2 regions of the Vibrio qinghaiensis genome follow, and region 2 is predicted to be linked to the other one. Evidence: predicted binding sites of a transcription regulator. Region 2 holds the regulator's gene; the other holds the start of a gene.

Region 1 (3,407 bases), on a different replicon from region 2:
AATAAAGGCGATGCCCTTTGTCTGTTCGCTGTGGCTGAACAAGATGGTAGCGGCGCTGCCATGCACGCAAGGTCACTGGCTTTACTCCCGTCATCTCAGCAACGTCTCGAATAGCGTATAATTTTTCAGTCATCATGTTCTCAGCCGGATCGTTCTCATAGTCCATAACGTAACCTTAGCGTTTGTGGATAAGGCGACAAATAGTGCTGTTGCTGCAAATAAGCATCGGGATACATTTTTATGTAGTGTTTGAGCAACGTAATAGGCGCAAGTAAAGGAAGAACACCTGTTCGGTAATCATCAATAACCTGAGCTAATTCTGCCTTTTGCTCTTTGTTTAAGGCTCGTTTGAAGTAACCCTGAATGTGCATTAGAACATTGGTGTTGTTTTTACGGCTCGCTCTGTGTTTGAGCGCATCCATTAGCCCTTGGCGGTAGTGCTCAATAAAATACTGTGGCGGATGCTGCTTGACTTCAGCCACCAAACGACCGAGTTCTCGATACGCTTGCGGGTGGTGGGCCATTAACGTCAATTTGTAGCGTGAATGAAAGGCCACTACTTTGCCCGGTGTCGGGTTGTCACCTATCGATTGATAAAAGTCATGTAAACAGTAGACACGCGTAATGAAGTTTTCGCGAAGCACTGGATCATGCAAACGACCATCTTCCTCCACAGGCAACCACGGCATTTTACGCATTAAAGTGGCGGTATAAAGCCCAACGCCCTCTTTGTCTGCTCGTTGATGCTTATAGACTTTGACTCTTTCCATGCCACATGTCGGGGATTTAGCACAAACGATATAACCACGCAATTTCATCAATTCGAGTTCATCGACTTTTCGTTCTGAGAAATCGAACATGGCTTGTGTGTAATCTTTGGTTTCATCTTTAGTTTCAACCAGCGCTAAACGCTCTTCGTGAGAGATCAGGCGAATGGTAGGCCTAGGAACCGTTAAGCCAATTCCAACTTCTGGGCAAACAGGTATAAAAGAGAAATAATTGGTGAGTTCTTTAGTTACAAAGTCACTCGCTTTATGGCCAGAGTCAAAACGGACTTGCTCTCCTAGCACACATGCACTGACACCAATACGAATTTCAGGATTACTCATCATCGCCTCGTGTACAAAAATATTTGTTGTATAATGTATAGCACAAGCTCACCTACTTATACAAAATATATTTATGTACACATAAAAGGTAAACGTTTACCCAAATCGATTGCCTTACCACTTCCAACACTTTTAGTTATCAATGGACTCAAAAAAGGGTATTAACCTTCATTCTGTGACCAATCTCTCAAGGAGAGTTGCCATGCATGGCTAGTATTGCCTCAACAAAACACATCAGATTCAACAGAATTAGTAATTTATCTGATTAGAGAAATGAATTGCTGACTCGAAAACTTTGGAGTAATAACGATGGCAACCCCACACATTAATGCACAAGTTGGTGATTTCGCTGAAACCGTTCTAATGCCAGGCGATCCATTACGTGCAAAATACATTGCTGAAACTTTTTTAGATGACGCTAAACAGGTTTGTGATGTTCGTAATATGTTCGGTTATACCGGTACTTATAAAGGTAAAAAAGTATCCGTTATGGGCCACGGTATGGGCATTCCATCATGCTCGATTTATGTTCACGAGTTGATTTCAGAATACGGTGTAAAAAATATCATCCGTATTGGTAGCTGTGGCGCAGTTCGTGACGATGTCAATCTAATGGATATCGTTATTGGTATGGGTGCTTCAACCGATTCCAAAGTTAACCGCATCCGTTTTAATAACCACGATTTCGCCGCGATTGCGGATTACGGATTGCTTGAAACGGCCGTCAATCAAGCCCGCGCACAAAACGTACCCGTGAAGGTAGGCAACGTGTTTTCCGCTGATCTGTTCTACACACCTGAAGGTGATTTATTCGAAAAAATGAATAAGCTTGGTATCTTAGGTGTGGATATGGAAGCGGCCGGTATTTATGGCGTTGCAGCGGATCTAGGCGCAAAAGCATTGACAATTCTTACCGTGTCAGACCACATCATTCGCGGTGAGAAATTAAGCTCTGAAGATCGCCAAACCTCTTTTAACGACATGATGAAAGTCGCGCTTGAAACCGCGATTAGTATCTAATTTTTAAACCTCAGCTGCTCACCCAAATTGGCAGCATTAAATTACCCCGAGGGGGCGATTGTGTCCAACGACCAACTACCCAAGGACGCAGATGGTTTACAACTCAACTTTTGTAAAACATTGGCGTGTGACAACTTTGGACTGAGTGAAGCCGAACGGTACGTTCTGCAGCGCGTAAACCCGAAGCGTCCAACGATGGTTTGTCGTGAATGTGGAGCCTTCCCCCCCTTACTTAACAACCGAGAAGTGTTAAACGAATTACACCGTTTAAGACAGCTTCACAGCGACGGATTGCCCGCTTGCCGCAGTGATGATTGCCAAAATTTCGGTTTATCTGTTCATACGCACAAACATCTCTATCACGCTTTTGGCTACAGCGGCGATCGCCAGCGATACCGTTGCAAAGCTTGTCAGAGTACCTTTGTTGATAAGTGGTCAGGAGCCAACAAAAAACTCGCTTTTCAAGAAACCTTACTCGGCCTACTCTTCATGAGTTATTCGGTGCGAGAGATTTGCCGTAAATTATCCATCAACCCAAAAACGTTTTATGATCATGTCGAGCACATTGCCAGTCGCTGTCGGCGAAAACTGGCCATGATTGATGCGCGTTGGGTGAATCATGCAAACCAATATGAACTGGCTTGCAATTATATCCCGCTCCAACCCCATAGCGACAACAGCGTATTGTGGTTTGCAACAGGTGAAGCCAAAACAGGTTATATACTCTGTCAGCACGTAAACTATTCCGCCAATGAAGAGCCTGCTGGCGAGCTTGATCACAACCCCTATCACTCGCCCGCGCGTTTTGTTTCTCGTGAACATTCATCCGAGGCGAATCTACCCACTCCTGACGCATCTCCGCTATTACGTGAGCGTATTGATCAGAAATACCAAACAATTTTAGCCCGTGGTAATGTAGAAGACCCCATGGGTAACCTCACCACTTTTCATTATCCTTCTAAAGGCGCCTTGATTCGCCCTCCTTACACCTCTTATGCCCACTTCCTCCACGTGCTGGATTTGTGCCTTGAAGATAAGCGAGTTTCTATCTATCTGCCTCAAGATCCGGTTTTACGTTCTGCCGCATTGAGCGTCTGTTTGCCGCGAATCAAGCGTAAGAATGTTGACTTGATGTACGTTGAGGAAGATCCGCAATGGCAAAATGGACATTCCGTGAATAAAACGGACATTGTTCACATGGGATGGTGGCGAGATCGCTGGGCTATTGCCAATCAGGCACAGGCTGTCAAAGGTGTTTGCTATTTGGCAGGAGACAAT
Region 2 (3,407 bases):
CGAATTTGACGATCTCATCACCGCGCCTTTGCATGGTTTTCAAGATGCGCAGGATTACTACCAGCAGTGCTCAGGCCTTTCAAAGCTGACACAAATTCGCGTGCCGCTACAAATCATTCAAGCGCAAGATGATCCCTTTATGACGGATGCCGTGATCCCAAAATTTGCCTTACCAGAGAACATCCATTACCGCTTATTTACCCAAGGTGGCCATGTCGGTTTTCTCAGCGGTAGCGCGCTTAAGCCTAAATTTTGGCTCGAAGAAGCACTTCCAACCTATTACGAAGATCTGCGTCACGGCAACCCTATTGACCATCAATGCAACGCATGATTAATCACATATCGCTTTAAATCGATACCCTTTTCTCCATGACAGTTTAAGAGGTCGTCATGCTTATTCCTTGGCAGCACATTGCGCCTGAAACACTGGATAATTTGATTGAAACGTTTGTATTACGCGAAGGTACTGATTACGGAGAGCAGGAAGTACCATTGCAGCAAAAAATCGAGCAAATAAAGAAACAGCTCGCAACAGGGGAAGCGATCATCGTCTATTCTGAGTTGCATGAAAGTGTGGATATTCAATTGCGTAAATAATTTCCGCACAAAACAATCTACTCTTTTCGTGCTATATTGCAGCCATCGATAACAAGTACGTTACATACAGACAGGGTTTGTCATGTCAGCAAAACATCCAATTATCGCTGTCACCGGCTCGTCCGGTGCCGGTACAACTACGACCTCTGAAGCCTTTCGCAAAATGTTCAATATGATGAACATAAAACCAGCATGGGTTGAAGGGGATAGCTTCCACCGCTTTACCCGGCCAGAAATGGATGTGGAAATTCGTAAAGCGCGCGAACAAGGGAAGCACATCAGCTACTTTGGTCCACAAGCCAATGATTTTCCTGCATTGGAAGAATTTTTCCGCCAATATGGGAAATTAGGCACAGGCCAAGTTCGTCGTTATCTGCACTCTTTTGACGAAGCTGTGCCCTACAATCAAATGCCCGGCACCTTTACACCTTGGCAAGATTTACCAGAAAACTCGGATGTGATGTTTTACGAAGGTCTGCATGGCGGTGTAGTCGATGGCGATGTAAACGTCGCGCAGCATGTCGATTTTTTGATAGGTATGGTGCCAATCGTTAACCTTGAGTGGATACAAAAATACGTGCGTGATACACGTGATAGAGGCCATTCACGTGAAGCAGTGATGGATTCTATCGTTCGTTCAATGGACGATTACCTCAATTACATCACCCCTCAATTCTCGCGAACTCACATCAACTTTCAACGGGTGCCAACGGTTGATACTTCAAACCCACTTAACGCCAAGGGCATCCCTAGTTTGGATGAAAGCTTCGTCGTGATCCGTCTGCGCGGCATAAAGAATGTTGATTTCCCCTATCTGCTCGCCATGATTGATGGCTCTTTTATGTCGCGCCACAACACCATTGTGGTGCCGGGTGGCAAGATGAGTTTTGCGATGGAATTGATCGTCAGACCGATCCTGCAGCAATTGATTGAAACAGGTAAAATTGGCTAAGTGATCGGACAAGTTGACGGTTACTTTTCATACCGTGATCATGTGCACAGTTTTGCGTAAAAAATCATGCCACTGACACGATTAAAATCAAGAAATCGTTTCTGAAAAAGGATACTATCCTTAACCGAAACACAAGTTAGCTTGCAGCATTTGGAAAGTGCTCTTATCCTAGTAAGCCTATTTTAGGCTTAGCTACAATATGGAAAGCGGCAAGCGTACCCTGCAGAGGAAGTGAGATATTATGGTTCTAGGTAAACCTCAAACCGATCCAACACTAGAGTGGTTTCTTTCACACTGTCATATTCATAAATACCCATCGAAAAGCACGTTGATTCATGCGGGCGAAAAAGCAGAGACGCTGTACTACATCGTCAAAGGCTCGGTAGCGGTATTGATTAAAGACGAAGAAGGTAAAGAGATGATCCTCTCTTACCTCAACCAAGGTGACTTTATCGGTGAGCTTGGTCTATTTGAAGAAGACCAAGAGCGTACTGCTTGGGTCCGTGCAAAATCACCTTGTGAAGTTGCGGAAATCTCTTTTAAGAAATTCCGTCAGCTTATCCAAGTGAACCCAGACATCTTAATGCGTCTGTCTGCACAAATTTCTCGACGCCTGCAAGTCACCAGTCAAAAAGTAGGCGATTTAGCCTTCCTAGACGTGACGGGCCGTATTGCACAAACGCTACTTAACCTGGCGAAACAACCTGATGCAATGACGCACCCAGATGGCATGCAAATCAAAATCACCCGTCAAGAGATCGGCCAAATTGTAGGCTGTTCTCGTGAAACTGTGGGACGTATTTTGAAGATGCTCGAAGAGCAGAATTTAATTTCTGCCCACGGTAAAACTATCGTGGTGTACGGAACTCGTTAATTTCAATCAAAATGATTGAGATTGAATGCATAAAGCCACCTTGGGGAACTCAGGTGGCTTTTTCTTTGGTGATATTTCAGTACGAAAGTAAAAAGATGAGAGGCTATTGCATGTCTGTACTTTCAAATATCTTATCTGCAGAGGCCGCCACAAAACCACTGTAGAGTTCACCGTTGACCATTGGATAGCGTTTGGCAAATTCATAGAATCCACCGGGAATCACCTCCACCCCTTCCGTAAATTGCACCGGTACTTTATCGGCCATGGTCGACGACTGCTCAAGCAGCACATCAGGCGTACCTTTCACTTCCCCACCATTTTCATTGATGGTAAAACCCGCTTGGCGTAGATGATCATTGACCGCTTTCACTTCATTAAACGCCTGCAGTTGATTAACACTAACAGTGAAATGGTTTGCGCCATAACCATGCGCCGCCAACCAAGCGGCGTATTCACTTTCGTTGGCAAGCTGCAAATAATCGCTGTAGCTTAGTTGCCACAGGCGACCGCCATATAAAAAGTCACTGCTGTTTAATTTATTGCTATCGACTTGATGTACCAGCTTCTCCACAATGGCTTGGAGTGCAGGTGAGCACTCTTCCACTTTCAGCTCGCTTATGAATACTTTAGGCTGGGTCGAATCAGGGTGTTCATAGTGCTTCGCTACCAGCTTCTTACTTTCAAACACATAATCACCACAGGCAACGTAGCCTAAGGCAAGAAAAGGCTTAGCCAGCGTTTCAATACCTAATGGCGCAACATTGAAGGTTCGCAACGCAATATGGTCATTAATCAAGGCTTCGTCTTCTTGAAGCAAGTGATGGACTTTGTCGGCAGAAGGGCAAAGGCGCTGAATGTAGTCATTCCATAATGATTGAAATAAAACGGTTGGCGTCATAACGCCTCCTTGTCTGTGCTCGGTTTAAACCATGCTAGTAGGCATGGGGTTTTAGATAAAGTTTACTGCTATAGCTCAACCCCAGG

The links. Region 2 encodes CRP, which controls carbon source genes, mostly activating them, when cyclic AMP is high. Its sites were predicted from a motif close to TGTGANNNNNNTCACA; they were not measured.
Region 1: deoD (purine-nucleoside phosphorylase) is a predicted target of CRP. The motif match lies at 1,284-1,299, and genes of this name have one in related genera.

What each region holds. Positions count from the first base shown of each region.
Region 1 covers NZ_CP022742.1:1,024,637-1,028,043, forward strand. Annotated here, with positions in the region: gene CCZ37_RS18330 (MerR family transcriptional regulator) at 1-166, opposite strand, end outside; gene CCZ37_RS18335 (YbgA family protein) at 156-1,109, opposite strand; gene deoD (purine-nucleoside phosphorylase) at 1,419-2,129, shown strand; gene CCZ37_RS18345 (lactate dehydrogenase) at 2,190-3,407, shown strand, end outside.
Region 2 covers NZ_CP022741.1:2,480,579-2,483,985, forward strand. Annotated here, with positions in the region: gene CCZ37_RS11560 (hydrolase) at 1-331, shown strand, start outside; gene CCZ37_RS11565 (YheU family protein) at 391-597, shown strand; gene CCZ37_RS11570 (phosphoribulokinase) at 680-1,549, shown strand; gene crp (cAMP-activated global transcriptional regulator CRP) at 1,791-2,423, shown strand; gene CCZ37_RS11580 (DUF1338 domain-containing protein) at 2,527-3,321, opposite strand; gene astD (succinylglutamate-semialdehyde dehydrogenase) at 3,390-3,407, opposite strand, start outside.